DNA from 4 places in the Pantoea stewartii genome. Region 1 is predicted to be linked to each of the others. Evidence: predicted binding sites of a transcription regulator. Region 1 holds the regulator's gene; each other region holds the start of a gene.
The links. The regulator CRP, encoded in region 1, controls carbon source genes, mostly activating them, when cyclic AMP is high. The targets are predictions, from matches to a motif close to ATGTGANNNNNNTCACAT.

Region 1 (4,214 bases):
TACCCAGCATCAGCATCACAGAAAAACGTCCGGCCGTGCGCAGGGCAGATGAGCGCAGCGAGAGATAGCTTCTGAGTGCGGGCAGAAGCGGTAAACGGCGCTGGCGATCCGCCATCAAATCACGCTGATAAAGGGGCTTTTGTGTACGCAGTACCCGTGCGATGCGGCTGAAGTGATAAAGGCAAAAATTTCCTACCGGATTGTCCGGGTGCTGACGGGCGATTTTTTCCAGTGCCCCCAGCTGCTTGTCCATATCAAAGCGACTGGACAGTTGGTGGTACAGGATGTTGTCTGCCAGCTCACGTAAACGGGCGGAAATGGTTTTCGCATTCCAGCGAATCACGGCCTCTGCATGGCTTTGTTCTACCAGTTTTTGCACTTCTTCTGGCTGATGCAGGCTGACAGAAATGTGTTCCTGTAAATCCAGTGCGACCTGAAAAGCGCGGGTCAGTCGCTTATGACTGTGATCGCGGCTGGCGGACAGCATATGCATCTGCTGATAACAGGTGTTGATGAGGTCGATTGCTTTTTGTTGCCGCGCCAGCAACGGTGGTAGCGCCTTCTCCGGATCGGTAAGTTGCGTCAACAAGGTGTACTTGGCGTCACAATAGTTCGCCAGTTCGCGGTAAATCAGACTCAGGCTTTCACGCATTGGCTGCTCTTTCCACAGCCAAAACCAGAACCAGTTAAACAGGCCATACCACAGCGTACCGCCGATGTAGAGCAGGGGCGGTACGTAAATGGGCATGCGGCCAATCAGGCTGGTGGTAAATATCGCTGCGATCAGTGTGGCAGGGAGTAACCGTGCGTGCAGTGGGCTGATTTCACCTGTCACGCCCAGCAGCAAAGGCAGGGCGAAAAGAATAAGCGGTAAGGGCACGTCTTTAAACAGAAGCCACTGCATCAGTAAGCTACCCAAGGCAAACAGGCTGCCGCCGACAATCAGGCGTTTAAAGAAGCGTTTGTGGGGTGTATCCAGACCGGCAATATTGCAGCAGGCAGGCACCAATGAGAACAGCAATCCTTTTTGCAGATCGCCAAACAGCCAGCCGAGCGCGACGGGGAGACACAACACCAGTGTCTGGCGCAGGGCATAGTTAACTTCAGGGTGATAAATTATTCTTCGCCACATCGGCTCAACGCAAATAATTCACGGCATAACGTTGCCATTATGCCGTGAAGAATAAAGCTTAGCGCGTGCCGTAAACAACAATTGTTTTGCCGTGTGCGGAGATCAGATTCTGGTCTTCCAGCATCTTCAAAATACGTCCCACGGTTTCACGTGAACATCCCACGATTTGGCCAATTTCCTGACGCGTAATTTTAATTTGCATGCCGTCAGGATGCGTCATGGCGTCCGGCTGTTTCGCCAGGTTGAGCAACGTCTGCGCAATGCGACCGGTGACATCAAGGAACGCGAGGTTGCCCACTTTTTCCGATGTGACCTGCAGACGGCGCGCCATTTGCGAGGAGAGGCGCATGAGGATGTCCGGATTCACCTGAATCAGCTGACGGAATTTTTTGTAGGAAATCTCTGCCACTTCGCACGCGGTTTTCGCACGTACCCAGGCGCTGCGCTCCTGACCTTCTTCGAACAGGCCAAGCTCACCAATAAAGTCGCCCTGATTCAGATAGGACAGAATCATCTCCTTGCCTTCTTCATCCTTAATCAGTACCGCAACGGAACCTTTAACGATGTAGTAAAGCGTTTCCGCCTTTTCACCTTGATGAATGAGCGTACTTTTGGATGGATACTTGTGAATATGGCAATGGGACAGGAACCATTCAAGTGTAGGGTCTGTTTGCGGTTTGCCGAGAACCATTCGCTATTATCCTCTGTTGTAATCGTGCCCAAAATACAGGGCTCTGTTTCCCTGCCAGGCGATGTAAGCGTTAAGCGTCTTTCCATTCAGGAAATTATTCGGGCTGCATTCGGCGCAGTGCGCATCATTCTTCCCGGCTTCGTCTTCGGATGACGAAAAATATTTTCAGCTCTGTTTGTAGCACAGCTTACGTCGACTGTCTTGTGTTGTCTCGCTTCAGCAAGATGGCGTTTTCTCTGGATTGCTGTTTCCCAGGCAAAAGCGTACGCTGAGCCAAAACAGGGTATTCTGAGGTCAAAATTATGCAGGCACGCGTCAAATGGGTTGAAGGGTTAACATTCCTGGGGGAATCATCGTCCGGCCATCAGATACTGATGGATGGCAATTCTGGCGATAAAGCGCCGAGCCCTATGGAGATGGTGCTGATGGCGGCGGGGGGATGCAGCGCCATTGACGTTGTGTCAATTTTGCAAAAAGGCCGCAACGATGTGGTTGATTGCGAAGTGAAACTATCCTCTGAACGTCGGGAAGAAGCCCCCCGCATCTTTACCCATATCAATCTGCATTTTATCGTCAGCGGCAACGCACTTTCGGATAAAGCCGTGGCACGCGCTGTCGATCTGTCAGCGGAAAAATATTGCTCTGTCGCCATCATGTTAGGCAAAGGCGTCAACATTACCCACAGCTACGAAGTGATCGCGCTGTAATCTCACAGAGGCCAGGCTGGCCTCTGTGGTTATTCAATCCGTTTCCCTTCCATGAGCCGTTTTACTAACGGCGCCATAATTAACTCCATCGCCAGTCCCATTTTGCCGCCGGGTACCACCAGCGTGTTGATATTGGAAATAAACGATCCCTGCAGCATGGCCAGCAGATAGGGAAAATCAATGTCTTCCAGCCCCTGAAAGTGGATAACCACAAAGCTTTCATCCAGCGAAGGGATGGTGCGCGCGGCAAAGGGATTAGAGGTATCCACCGTGGGGACGCGCTGAAAGTTAATATGGGTTCGTGAAAACTGCGGCGTAATGAAATTGATGTAATCTTCCATGGAACGCACTACCGAATCCATCACCGCTTCGCGTGAATGGCCACGCTCGCTGGTATCGCGCACCAGTTTCTGAATCCACTCCAGGTTGACGATGGGCACGACGCCGACCAGCAAATCGACTTTTTCCGCCACATTGTGTTGTGCAGTCACCACGCCGCCGTGCAAGCCTTCATAAAACAGCACATCCGTATCCGGTGGTAACGGTTGCCAGGGCGTGAAGGTGCCGGGAACCTGATTCCAGGGAACGGCTTCATCATAGGTGTGCAGATACTTACGCGACTGACCCTTACCGTGTTCGCCGTATTCGATGAACGTTTGCTCCAGCAGGCCAAAATCATTCGCCTCCGGGCCAAAGTAGCTGATATGTCGCCCCAGATCGCGCGCTTTTCGGATAGCCATGTCCATTTCGGGTCGGGTAAAGCGGTGAAAACTGTCCCCTTCCAGTTCGGCAGCGTGCAAACCGAGTTGCTGAAAAATTTTACGGAACGCCAGGCTGGTGGTGGTGGTTCCCGCTCCGCTGGAGCCCGTTACCGCGATAATCGGATGGCGTGCAGACATAGTTGAAGTCCCTGTGACGTCGGGCGATGAGCATTGTTAGCACGATTTTCCGTTCGTTGCATCAGCCACGAAACTCGCTTTTGCGCATGATGTTGACCGACTCGTGCAGTTCCGACCATACCAGAACGACCTCGCCTTGCTCAAGCTGACGACGCACATCGGCGACTTTTTCCGTCAGGCTGAGCTCCTGCTCGCCGTAATCCGTGCCTTCACGCAAAACAAACGCTTCGATAAGATTTTCAAGGGTTTCGGGAGAAACCTGTTCCCAGGGAATAATCACAGAATCAGTTATCCAGATAAGAGGAAATCCACTGTGGCACGCGCTGCTCCAGCCACAACCGAGGCTGACGCAGGGTGCCACTGACGAAACCAACATGCCCACCCTGCTGTGTCAGCTGATAGGTAATAGTGGCAGATAATTGCGCAGGCTGCGGGATCACCTCATCGCTCATGAACGGGTCATCTTTTGCATGGATGATGAGCAGCGGTTTTGTCACGAACTTAAGTCGCGGCATAGCGCTGGCGCGACGGTAATAATCCGTGGCGTCGGCAAAACCATGCGCCCGGGCCGTGATCGCGTCGTCAAAGTCCCGCAGACGGCGCAGGGCGTTAAGCTGAATGAGGTTCACCGGCAACGTGTCGGGCCAGGCCCGCAGTTTACGCTGGGCATTCTTTTTTAACTGGCTTAACAGGTAACGCTGATAAACCTGTGAAAAGCCGCGCTCAAGTCGGGCGCTGCAGGGTTCCAGCATCAGGGGCGCAGACACAATCACGCCCGCGTCAAT
Region 2 (4,214 bases), 1.2 Mb from region 1:
TAAGGTTGGGGTTCATGCGGCTGGCGGGATCGATAAACCAGTGACGGATCATCGATTGGGCTTTACTGGCATAGCGTACATCGCCCGAAAAGAACCAGGCCAGCGTCAGTGCCTGCACATCGGCACTAAAACGCGCAAAACGCAGCCCGTCTGTTTGGTTGTTCTTTGTGTCGGGATTCACCTCGCCATCCCGACGGCTCCACGGAAGCCCCGTTTTCTGCCGGGCGTCCGGCCACCAGTACGCGCTCAGGCTGAGATAATCGTGTCGCGAGCCGCTGGGGGGCACCAGACCTTTGTCCATGACGCTGGGATCGGGCTGCTTAAGCGCCTTATCCGCCTGCTGTTTCAGCTGTTGCCAGGCTTGCTGCGTACGTGGGCTTGCCTGCTGATTCTGGATGGTCTGCCGTGTAGTGAGCAAAGCCTTTGTCGAGAGAAAAATCAGTGTGTCCGCCGCCGCCTGGCAGGTGAACGCAAGTATCAGTAAGCCACATCCCCAACTCAGTGCGCGCATCAGTCTGTCCTCTTCGTTTTTTCGGGCCCTGTCAGCCCTGCTCATCCAGTTGGATCGCGATGTACAACAGCAGGCGATCGTCGACCTTGCCCAGGTTGAGTCCCGTCAATTCAGCAATACGATTTAAACGGTATTCCAGGGTATTTCGATGAATAAAAAGCGCACGCGACGTCGCGCCGGGCTGCACGTTGTTGCTGAACCAGGCACTCAGCGTGCGTCGCAGCAAACCGTTGCTGTCCATGCTTTTTAGCTTTTCCAGCGGACGCGCCAGTTCATTTGACTGCCAGCCACCCCGTAAGCTGTCGAGCAGGACCGGCAGCATCAAATCCTGATAAAAATAGCTGCGAACCTCGGGCATACGCTGCTTTCCCACCGCCATCGTTGTTCGCGCAGTACGATATGAACGTGCAATGCTGCCCATGCCCGTAAAGAAATTGCCCAGCGCAATACGCATGCGCAGATGACCACTTTCCTTCATGCGCTGCATGAGCTGTTCGACCCGCCTGCGGTGATCGTGTTGATCATAACGTCCGTGTGCATTTAATGCCGGTTTCAGCACGACCATTTCGGTTAGTGAGACGATGGCAATCAGGTTATCCCGCGCCGGTGTCGTCAATAACGTCTGCAACTGCTGTAATTCTGACATCGCGCTGTCAACGCCAAGCTGCCCGCTGTCCACTTCGATCACCGCCACGATTCGGGGCTGATTAAGATCGATGCCGAGGCGCTGCGCCCATTCGGTGAGTTGCGGGGAGATCGCGTCACTGCGAATGAGATTGAGCACCAACTCTTCCCGCAGACGGCTGTCCTGCGCCAGCATGTGCAACAGCCGCGCCTGCTCCAGCATCATCTCTGCGGCCATACAGACTAATTCACCATAGTGACGCAGCGCACCCGGCTCGCCCGTCAGACCAATCACTCCAACAATCATCCCGTCGATACGCAACGGCAGATTAATTCCCGGCCTGACTCCATGCAGATGCCGGGCCACCGCATCGTCAATATCCACAATACGTCCCTGAGACAGCACTAACAATGCACCCTCATGTAATTCGCCGATGCGCTCCCGGTCACCGCTGCCAATAATCCGTCCTCTTGCATCCATAACGTTGACATTGCCATCAATGATTTTCATAGTGCGCGCGACAATTTCCTGCGCCAGTCGTGCGTCGAGATGACAGGTTGCCATCCTGTACTCCTGAGTCATAAAGAGGGGGAAAACAGCATAGACGCGCGATACCGGGAGAACATTGTGCATCTGCACAAGGCCCGGCAGGCATTAACAGAAATGCGGCGACCATCACATTTGTGCGCGTCGCCATAAAAAAGGCGGACCGAAGTCCGCCTGATAAACCCCTGCCTGTGATTACTGCGCCAGCAGATACAGTGAACTGTCTCCGCGCTGCACGTTCAACGCCAGTACCGGTGGTTTGGTATCGAGGATTTTACGCAGTTCGCCCAGATTGCTGACGGCCTGCTGGTTGACGCCAAGAATCAGGTCGCCTTTTTTCAGGCCAATTCTGGCCGCCGCGCTGCCCGCTTTCACGCTGTCAACCCGAACGCCTTTCTCTTTACCTGAATTATTGCTCAGATCCGCGCCTTCAATACCGGTGTAAATGGTGGCGGACTGCACCTTGTCCTGCGTGCTCTGCTGCAGCTGAACCGTCACATCCAGCGGTTTACCGTCACGCAGTATGCCAAGTTTCAGCGTGGTTCCTACCGGCAACGAGCCGACTTCGGCACGCAGTGAAGCAAAGCTGGTTAACGGCTTACCGTTCATCGACACAATGACGTCACCCGCTTTGATACCGCCCTTCGCCGCCGCGGAGTTCGGTACGACCTGACTGACGAATGCACCACGTTGCGCATCGACTTTCATCGCCTTCGCCAGCTCAGAGTTAAGCTCGGTCCCCATAATGCCCAGCTCGCCGCGTTTAACCTGACCGTATTCCACCATTTGTGCCGTCAGGTTTTTCACCATGTTGCTCGGGATGGCGAAGCCAATACCAATATTGCCGCCGTCCGGGGCCAGGATAGCGGTGTTGATGCCAATCAGCTCGCCGTTCAGATTTACCAGAGCGCCACCCGAGTTACCCCGGTTGATGGCCGCATCGGTTTGAATAAAGTTCTCATAGTTTTCAACATTCAGGCCACTGCGTCCCAGCGCGGACACGATACCAGACGTAACGGTTTCACCCAGACCATACGGGTTACCAATCGCCACGGCGTAATCGCCCACCCGTAAATTGTCAGAGTCGGCCATCTTAATCGCGGTAAGATTTTTAGCACCTTCCAGCTGAATTAATGCGATATCCGAGCTGGGATCTTTACCAATCACTTTGGCATCGTAACTGCGACCATCGCTCAGTTTTACCTGAATTTTCGTCGCGTCGTTTACCACATGGTTATTGGTGACCACATAGCCTTTTTCAGCGTTAATGATGACACCAGAGCCCAGCGCTCTAAATTTTTGCTGCTGCGTATCTGGCGCGGCAGGGGCACCGCCACCGTCACCGCCCTGGCAAAGCGGTGAGCCCATGAACGGCGAACCGTCCTGGCAGAAAGGCGAATTATCGCCAAAAAATTGCTGAAACTGCTGCGGCATCCGTGGCGTTTTGACCGTCGTACTTCCTTCAACGCTGATACTCACGACTGAAGGCATAACCTTTTCCAGCATTGGCGCAAGGCTCGGCAACTGCTGGCTGTTGGTGGATGACACCGAAGAGGACGTTTCCGCAGCGAAAGCACTCACAGGGGTCAGTGCCATGCCAAGACTAAGCGCCAGGGCGCTTAACATTAACGAGGTTTTTTTCATTTTGGTATCTCACAATGATGGATATACTGACCATTGCTGTGGTCGAATGTTGAGATAAATGTTTTAGCGCGAAGTTCCTCTAAAAGTTTTAGGCAAAAGTAAAAATTTATTCGCGCTCTTTACAATTCTCGGGTTATTCCACCGCCATTAAGCGACGATACTCATCCCAGGCATAGAGATCCGTCATGCCACTAATGTAATCCTGAATCAGGCGAAAACGATAATAACGTTCCCATAACAAACGCTCATATTTATGCTCAACAACCAATGTACGCATTTTATACAAATAGGCTTTTCGGTGTTTGCCAGACAGTTTATGGAACAGTCGGGTCTCTATGGGATGATGGCGTAAAAAGTCTTCATTTATCAGTGTGGTAAACGCTTCATAATTGAGCGACATCAGCGGCTGATATATTTCCAGCAAGCCCTTAATTACCCGATAACCCTGCAGTTCCAGTTGCTCAACTTCGGAATGATTAAACACCTGCTGGCGCGCCACGGTTTTAAAAATCTGTAATAAACGGCCCTCTTCACCTTCGTCTTCTAATAAAGCATGGTTGAAGTGCCCCTCGAATATGGCAGGCAGATTATCAATAAAACGTTTCACCGCGTAGGTGACCAAAACATTCTGAACATTGACCCGCAGCGACATAAAAAACTGATCGCTACGGCTACGGCGTTTTTTACTGCCCGCTTCGCGCCACGCTTCTCCCACTGTACGACTGAAGGCATCGTTATTATTTATTGTTCCCCAGGCCTTGCTGAGATATTCATACAGACTGTCCACGTTAAATATGGCTTTTTCAACGGCATCGTCTAAATCGGCAATACAATAGGAGATGTCGTCAGCGGCTTCCATGATATAGGTCAGCGGAAAGCGATGGTGTT
Region 3 (4,214 bases), 1.2 Mb from region 1:
ACTGGCGGATGCGCCGATTGGCGATACCATCACGATTGATGACTTTGCCAAAGTTGATATGCGCGTGGCACTGATTGAGAAAGCGGAACTGGTGGACGGCTCAGACAAACTGCTGCGTCTGGAGTTGGATCTGGGCGGCGAGAAGCGCCAGATTTTCTCTGGTATCCGTGCAGCCTATCCTGACCCGGCCGTACTCGTTGGCAAAATGACCATTATCGTGGCGAACCTGGCACCACGTAAAATGCGCTTTGGCGTCTCGGAAGGCATGGTGCTGTCTGCGGGGCCGGGCGGCAAAGACCTGTTCGTGTTGTCTGTCGACAGTGGCGCAGTGCCGGGTATGCCCGTTAAATAAGGCGTTCGCCCTTCCTGCATCTGATGGCAGGAAGGGCCGTTCTGCCTTACGCTGACAGCTGGCACGCCAGACCGTCAGTGCGTAGGATCACGCTCGTTGGAAACAGGAGCCTGTCATGCACACCGTGCTAGCGATAAGTTGGCGTTATCTGCGCGCTTTTACCCTTCTCTATCTCTGTTTATATGCCGGAAACGGCGTAGCAAGGTTGCTGCCCATTACGCTGCCCGGCAGCATTATTGGCATGCTGATTTTGTTTACCCTGCTCGCGTCTCAGATCGTGCCGGTCCACTGGGTTAAGCCCGGTTGTCATCTTATTATTCGCTATATGGCGCTGCTGTTCGTTCCCATCAGCGTGGGCGTCATGAATTACACCGATCTGCTGACCGCGCAGTTTGGCCCTATCGTGGTCTCGTGTCTTGTCAGTACCTTCGCTGTCCTGAGCATCGTGGGGTTAAGCGCCCACAAGCTGCATTCGCGCGCGCCGACGAAAGAGGTGAAGGATGAGTGATATCTGGTGGTCATTGCCACTGACGCTGGGCGCATTTTTCCTGGCGCGCAGACTGGCTGCCGCGCTGAAGATTGCCCTGCTGAACCCCTTGCTGGTTTCGATGGCGATCATCATTCCCATCCTGCTGTTACTGCAACTGCCCTATACACGTTACTTTGCCGGAAGCCAGGTGCTTAATGACCTGCTACAGCCCGCCGTGGTCGCACTGGCGCTGCCGCTGTATGAGCAGATGCATCAAATTCGCGCCCGCTGGAAATCCATTATCGGCGTATGCCTGATCGGCAGCCTGACGGCAATGACCTCCGGCACAGCGATCGCCCTGTGGATGGGGGCAACGCCGGAAATCGCCGCCACGATTTTACCTAAATCCGTCACCACACCGATCGCGATGGCGGTATCCGGCTCTCTGCACGGCATTCCCGCTATCAGTGCGATTTGTGTGCTGATAGCCGGTGTGCTCGGTGCGGTATTTGGCCATATGGTGCTGAATCTGTTGGGCGTGAAAAGTAAAGCGGCACGCGGTCTGGCGATTGGTAATGCGTCCCATGCGCTGGGAACCGCCCGGGCGGCGGAACTGGACTTCCAGGAAGGGGCATTTAGTTCGCTGGCACTGGTGATCTGCGGCATCGTAACGTCGTTACTGGCACCCTTTGTTTTTCCGCTGCTACTGCACTGGTTTGGCTAAAACTTTGGGAGAGATCTCGCAAAGTTGAAAACTCTAAGACACGTTGCATTGTCAGAGCGACAGAGATCACATATAAACCGATGTCTGGCACATTGCCTGAAGATTGAATGAGGCTTCCATGCATCCACGTTTCCACTCTGCCTTTGAATTACTGCCGGCTCCCCTGCAAACCGCGCTTCGTCCGGTGCTGAGTGAGCCGGGATTTGACGCGATGCTGCGGGCCGATCAGGTCACCCTCCTGCAACAGCAAACCCAACTGGATGCGGACGCCCTCGCCCTGGCGCTGCTTCCGGTCGCGGCGGCCTGCGCGGTCGCCTCGCTGTCCCGTTTCAACGTCGGTGCCATTGCACGCGGGATAAGCGGTAACTGGTATTTCGGTGCCAATATGGAGTTTGCCGGTGCCACCATGCAGCAAACCGTGCATGCAGAACAAAGCGCCGTTACGCACGCCTGGCTGCGCGGCGAAGCGCGCCTGGAGACCATCACCGTCAACTACACGCCGTGCGGGCATTGCCGCCAGTTCATGAATGAACTTAACAGCGGCACGGCGATTCGTATCAGCCTGCCCCAGCGCCCGGTGCAGACGTTAGCGCACTATCTGCCTGACGCTTTCGGTCCTGGCGACCTGCACATCACCGAACGGCTGATGGATAAGGTGGATCATGGCTTTGTTGTCACGGGCGATGCGCTGTCGCAGGCGGCCATTGACGCGGCCAACCAGAGTCATGCCCCTTACAGCCGCGCGTTCAGTGGCGTTGCAGTGCAAACCGCCTCAGGCCGTATTTTTAGCGGTCGCTATGCGGAAAATGCGGCCTTTAATCCCAGCCTGCCTCCGCTTCAGGCCGCACTGATTTTGCTGAACATGGCCGGCGAATCCTGCGAGGCGATTCAGGCAGCAGCGCTGGCCCAGCCCCGACAGCCTGCGTTAGATCAGTATTCAGCGACGCAGGCAACACTGCGCGCGCTGGGCTGCGACAACCTTAACGTTATCGAGCTGGCGTAAAGCGTAATGCGGGGCACGGTTTTAAACAGTTTCTAAATCTTTTATTTACAAAAGCTGTACATCCGCGAGAAATTTCATAGGATCTGACGCCAGGCCTTCTTTATCAAAATAAACTGGCGTCCTCTACCCTCTTATTGCGCCAGGAACACTCGCAACCGGAGCATTACTGCATGGAACTCGAATACGAAAGTAAACGCCCGCTCTATATTCCCTACGCTGGCCCTATTCTGCTGGAATTTCCCCTGCTGAATAAGGGCAGCGCCTTCAGCATCGAAGAGCGTAACGAATTCAATCTCAACGGCTTACTGCCCGAAGCGGTCGAAACCATTGAAGAGCAGGCGAAACGCGCATGGCGTCAGTTTCAGGACTTCAAAAATAATAACGACAAGCACGTCTACCTGCGCAATATTCAAGACACCAACGAAACCCTGTTCTACCGTCTGCTGGACAATCATCTTGAAGAGATGATGCCAATTATTTATACGCCAACCGTCGGCGCAGCCTGCGAACACTTCTCTGAAATTTATCGCCGCGCGCGCGGTGTGTTCATCTCATATCCCAACCGTGAACACATCGAAGACATGCTGCAAAACGCCACCAAACAGAACGTTAAAGTCATCGTGGTGACCGACGGTGAGCGTATTCTGGGCCTGGGCGACCAGGGCATCGGCGGCATGGGTATTCCGATTGGTAAACTGTCGCTGTATACCGCGTGCGGCGGCATCAGTCCGGCTTACACCTTACCGGTGGTGCTGGATGTCGGTACCAATAACCAGCAACTGCTGAACGATCCGCTTTATATGGGCTGGCGTCACCCACGTATCACCGGTGAAGAGTACGATGAATTCGTTAATGAATTTATCCAGGCCGTGAAACGCCGCTGGCCGAAAGTGCTGCTGCAGTTTGAAGACTTTGCGCAGAAAAACGCAATGCCCCTGCTGGAGCGCTATCGCGATGAAGTGTGCTGCTTCAACGATGATATTCAGGGCACCGCTGCTGTCACCGTGGGCACTCTGATTGCCGCCAGTCGTGCTGCCGGAAGCCGTTTGTGCGAACAAAAAGTGGTGTTCCTGGGGGCAGGTTCAGCCGGCTGCGGTATCGCAGAGCAAATCATTGCGCAGATGAAGTCGGAAGGTCTGAGCGATGAAGAGGCGCGTAGCCGCGTAATGATGGTCGACCGCTTTGGCCTGCTCACTGATAAGTTGCCTAACCTGCTCGATTTCCAGAGCAAGCTGGTGCAGAAAAGCGACAACCTCAAAGACTGGGATACGGCCAGTGATGCGATTTCGCTGCTGGACGTAGTGCGCAATGCCAAACCCGATATTCTGATTGGGGTTTCAGGGCAGCCCGGACTGTTCACCGAAGAGATCATCCGCGAGATGCACAAGCACTGCAAACGTCCTATTGTGATGCCGCTCTCTAACCCCACCTCGCGCGTTGAAGCCACGCCAGCGGATATTATCGCCTGGACCGATGGTGCTGCACTGGTCGCGACCGGGAGCCCGTTCTCACCGGTTTCATGGAACGGTAAAACCTATCCGATCGCGCAGTGTAACAACTCCTATATCTTCCCGGGCATCGGTTTAGGGGTGATTGCCTCGGGTGCATCACGCGTAACCGATACCATGCTGATGACCGCCAGCCGCGCACTGGCAGACTGCTCGCC
Region 4 (4,214 bases), 1.8 Mb from region 1:
TGACGGTTGAAGCGGCGCTGACGAAACTTCACTATCTGTTGAGCCAGGATCTGTCCAGCGATCAGATCCGCGCCAAAATGCAGCAGAACCTGCGTGGCGAACTGACAGACGACTAAGATGGAGTCAACGGCAATGAAACGGGCATTAATCATTATCGACATCCAGAACGACTTCTGCCCCGGCGGCCCAATGGCCGTCAAAGAAGGCGATCATACGGTCGAGGTTGCTAACCGCTACGCCCGTGCTTTTCATGAGAATGGTGAGTGCGTCGTAGCCCTGCAGGACTGGCATCCAGCCGATCACGGTAGTTTTGCTTCCGTATCCGGCGAACCTGTCTATACCCTCGGTGAACTCAACGGCCTGCCACAGATCTGGTGGCCGGATCATGGCGTGCAGCATTCTGCGGGGGCTGATTTTCATCCCGGACTTGATCGCAGCCTGTTCGATGCGGTTTTCCATAAAGGGCAAGATCAGGACGTAGACAGCTACAGCGCCTTTTTTGACAACGGACACCGACGCAAGACAGAACTGGACAGTTGGTTACGCGCACGCGATATCACGCATCTGGTCATGCTGGGCCTGGCGACGGATTACTGCGTGAAGTACAGCGTGCTGGATGCACTTGAACTGGGTTATCAGGTCGAGGTCGTGGCGGCAGGCTGCCGTGGCGTTAATCTCAACCCAGAAGACAGCGACATCGCGCTGGCGCAGATGGCGGCTCAGGGCGCCGTCATTATCTGAAAAAGGGCTGGCTATACGCCAGCCCTTTTTGCTCTTCCATACCATGCGCGCCTGCGCGTGGCTGACTGGCGACTTACCGCGCCATTAATGCAGATGAATGCGCGTGACGTCCGGTTCGATACCAAACTCTTCTTTTAACTGCTTTTTCGATTTGGTCACCATTTCGCCATTTTTGCCGATGGTCATATGCTGTGGCGCATCATTATTGCGCGCCTGCCACATCATAACCAACTGCAGGCTGTTATCACGCTGTTGCTGCGTCAGCGCCACTCCATCCGGCCATTTTCCGGTTTCAACGGCCGTCATCAGGCGTTCATAAATTTCGGGTGTCATAGCATCAAGCATGGCTTCAAGTTGCTGTTTCATGGTTAGCCCTTAATCTCGTCGCCTTGTGGACTGGTGAAGTTCAGCGAGGCTGAGTTCACACAGTAACGCTCACCGGTCGGCTGCGGCCCATCAGGGAAAACATGGCCGAGATGAGAATCACAGTTGCCGCAACGGATTTCAATACGCTGCATACCGTGCGAGTTATCTTCCAGATAACGAATAGCCTCATCGCTGACGGGCTCATAAAAACTCGGCCAGCCACAGCCTGAATCGTATTTCGTCTCTGAAAGAAACAAGGGCGCGTTGCACACCAGGCAGTGATAAATCCCTTCCTGCTTGTTATGCAGCAGCGCACCGCTGTACGGCGGCTCCGTGCCACGCTGTTGCGTGACATAGCGCTGCATCTCAGTTAACTGGGCGATTTTTGCGTCGGGTGCGGTTTCTTTAGGCATTTGAGCAATTCCGGGATGTCATTCTGAAAAAATCGACTAGTATTCTAACAAATGATCAACATTAGTCGGGTCTTTTTTTGTGCTCTGCCCTTCGGTCCGTATCTTACAAGGTGGATTTGTGATTTTGATCACCTTTTCTCTGGCATATCCCTATATATTCGGCGAAGGTTTCAACAGAGCACGATGTTCGCGGAAGCGCGCAAGCGGTTGCGCGTCAAATAATTCCTGTTCGGTGGATTGACCTGTCGCAACAATTGACACGATTCCGCTTGACGCCTGGTAAGGTTTTTGTAATTTTACAGCCAACCTTTTATTCACTAACAACTAGCTGGTGGAATATATGACTATCAAAGTAGGTATCAACGGTTTTGGCCGTATCGGTCGCATCGTTTTCCGTGCTGCTCAACAGCGCTCTGACATCGAAATCGTTGCTATCAACGACCTGCTGGACGCTGACTACATGGCGTACATGCTGAAGTACGACTCTACTCACGGCCGTTTTGACGGCACCGTTGAAGTACAGGACGGCGCTCTGGTTGTTAACGGTAAGAAAATCCGTGTTACCGCTGAGAAAGATCCGGCTAACCTGAAGTGGGGCGAAGTGGGCGTTGACGTCGTTGCTGAAGCAACCGGTATCTTCCTGACCGACGAAACCGCACGTAAGCACATCACTGCTGGCGCGAAAAAAGTGGTTCTGACCGGTCCATCTAAAGATGACACCCCAATGTTTGTTCGTGGTGCTAACTTCGACAAATACCAGGGCCAGGACATCGTTTCTAACGCCTCTTGTACCACTAACTGCCTGGCCCCGCTGGCAAAAGTCATCAACGATAAATTTGGTATCGTTGAAGGCCTGATGACCACCGTACACGCCACTACCGCAACGCAGAAAACCGTTGATGGCCCGTCTCACAAAGACTGGCGCGGTGGTCGTGGTGCATCACAGAACATCATCCCGTCTTCTACCGGCGCCGCTAAAGCGGTAGGTAAAGTGCTGCCAGAACTGAACGGCAAACTGACCGGTATGGCATTCCGCGTACCTACGCCTAACGTTTCTGTTGTTGACCTGACCGTTCGTCTGGAAAAAGCTGCGTCTTACAAAGAAATTTGTGCCGCTATCAAAGCCGCGGCTGAAGGCGAGATGAAAGACGTGCTGGGCTACGTTGAAGATGACGTGGTTTCTACCGACTTCAACGGCGAAGTCCTGACCTCAGTATTCGATGCCAAAGCCGGTATCGCGCTGAACGACAACTTCGTTAAACTGGTTTCCTGGTACGATAACGAAACCGGTTATTCAAACAAAGTTCTCGACCTGATTGCGCTGGTTGCTGCTAAATAAGGCAGCCAGACACGAGACAATAAGGGTGACTTCGGTCACCCTTTTTTTGATCCCTTCACTATGGAGTCAGGCATGCAAGACAAACTCTTTTCCCTTCCCGTGGTTAAACAAATCACGCCTTATCTGTCGCAACGTCAGGTGGGTGAACTCCCGGTTATGATTGTCAGCCATCCGCGTGTACGGGCGGCCGTGACCTTACAGGGCGCGCATCTGATTGCCTGGCAACCGAGCGGTGAGAAGCCCGTCATCTGGCTGAGCGACAAGAGCCCTTTCCTGCCTGGTAAGGCGATTCGCGGCGGTGTACCGATTTGCTGGCCCTGGTTTGGACCGGCAGGAGAGCCTGCCCATGGCTTTGCCCGAAATCAGTCATGGACGCTCTCTGCGCATGATGAAAACGAAGACGGCGTGCTGCTGACATTTGTGCTGGAAAGTACCCCACAAACGCTGAAGCTGTGGCCGCATGACTTTACCCTTATTGCCCGCTTCCGTCTGGGCCAGCATTGCGAAATTGAGCTGGAAGCCTACGGTGATTATGAATCGACAGCCGCGCTACACAGCTATTTTAACGTGGCGGACAGTGCGAGCGTTGAGGTCACCGGACTGGGTGAACATTACATCGACAAGGTCAAAGATAACCAGCCGGGTCAGAGCGAGGGTAAACAGCGCTTTACCGAGCGCGTGGATCGTATCTTCACTGCGCCAAAAGACTGTTCAGTTATCAACGATCTGGCTGGAAAACGGCAAATTGAAGTGTACCACCATCACCATAGTGACGTTGTCACGTGGAATCCCGGTGTGGCGCTGTCGTGTAGTATGGCGGACATGCCAAATGAGGGTTATAAAACGATGGTGTGTGTTGAAACCGCGCGCATTAGTAAACCGTTGCGCAGTGCAGGCGACAAGCCTGCCCGACTGGCGACGACAATACGTTTGAAAAATAAGGCCTGAGGCGCGTTCAGACCACATCCAGCGGCAGTTTGTGTTGTGGCGGCGGAAAAACCCTGTCGAGTCTGAGACAGTCCTCCTCGCTCAGGGTAATGTCCAGCGCAGCCGCATTTTCACGAACATGTACCAGTGAACTGGCTTTAGGGATGGCAAGGACATCGCCATCCCGAATCGCCCAGGCCAGCAGAAGCTGTGCCACGGTGATGCCTTTTTGGCGGGCAATTGCGTTCAGAGCGGGGTCGGTAAACAGCTGACTGCGTAACCGACCGGCCTGTGCCAGGGGACAATACGCCATGACGGGCATCGCGCGCTGGCGACAGAGCGGTAGCAAATCGTATTCAATACCGCGGGAACCCAGATGATAAAGCACCTGATTGGTGGCACAATTTTCGCCACCCGTTTCGGCCCAC

Region 2: the regulator CRP is predicted to act here: its motif matches at 1,800-1,817, upstream of G5574_RS17425 (CdaR family transcriptional regulator).
Region 3: the regulator CRP is predicted to act here: its motif matches at 1,600-1,617, upstream of cdd (cytidine deaminase).
Region 4: the regulator CRP is predicted to act here: its motif matches at 1,637-1,654, upstream of msrB (peptide-methionine (R)-S-oxide reductase MsrB).

Annotation. Positions count from the first base shown of each region.
Region 1 covers NZ_CP049115.1:2,472,087-2,476,300, reverse strand. Annotated here, with positions in the region: gene G5574_RS11855 (YccS/YhfK family putative transporter) at 1-1,132, opposite strand, end outside; gene crp (cAMP-activated global transcriptional regulator CRP) at 1,191-1,823, opposite strand; gene G5574_RS11845 (OsmC family protein) at 2,126-2,530, shown strand; gene G5574_RS11840 (phosphoribulokinase) at 2,560-3,429, opposite strand; gene G5574_RS11835 (YheU family protein) at 3,491-3,709, opposite strand; gene G5574_RS11830 (hydrolase) at 3,714-4,214, opposite strand, start outside.
Region 2 covers NZ_CP049115.1:3,710,398-3,714,611, reverse strand. Annotated here, with positions in the region: gene G5574_RS17430 (alginate lyase family protein) at 1-511, opposite strand, end outside; gene G5574_RS17425 (CdaR family transcriptional regulator) at 543-1,700, opposite strand; gene degP (serine endoprotease DegP) at 1,878-3,326, opposite strand; gene dgt (dGTPase) at 3,460-4,214, opposite strand, start outside.
Region 3 covers NZ_CP049115.1:1,236,064-1,240,277, forward strand. Annotated here, with positions in the region: gene metG (methionine--tRNA ligase) at 1-352, shown strand, start outside; gene G5574_RS05845 (CidA/LrgA family protein) at 468-860, shown strand; gene G5574_RS05850 (CidB/LrgB family autolysis modulator) at 853-1,545, shown strand; gene cdd (cytidine deaminase) at 1,664-2,548, shown strand; gene G5574_RS05860 (NAD-dependent malic enzyme) at 2,719-4,214, shown strand, end outside.
Region 4 covers NZ_CP049115.1:650,091-654,304, forward strand. Annotated here, with positions in the region: gene ansA (asparaginase) at 1-116, shown strand, start outside; gene pncA (bifunctional nicotinamidase/pyrazinamidase) at 133-741, shown strand; gene G5574_RS02980 (YeaC family protein) at 826-1,107, opposite strand; gene msrB (peptide-methionine (R)-S-oxide reductase MsrB) at 1,110-1,520, opposite strand; gene gapA (glyceraldehyde-3-phosphate dehydrogenase) at 1,861-2,859, shown strand; gene G5574_RS02995 (D-hexose-6-phosphate mutarotase) at 2,932-3,807, shown strand; gene G5574_RS03000 (aldo/keto reductase) at 3,815-4,214, opposite strand, start outside.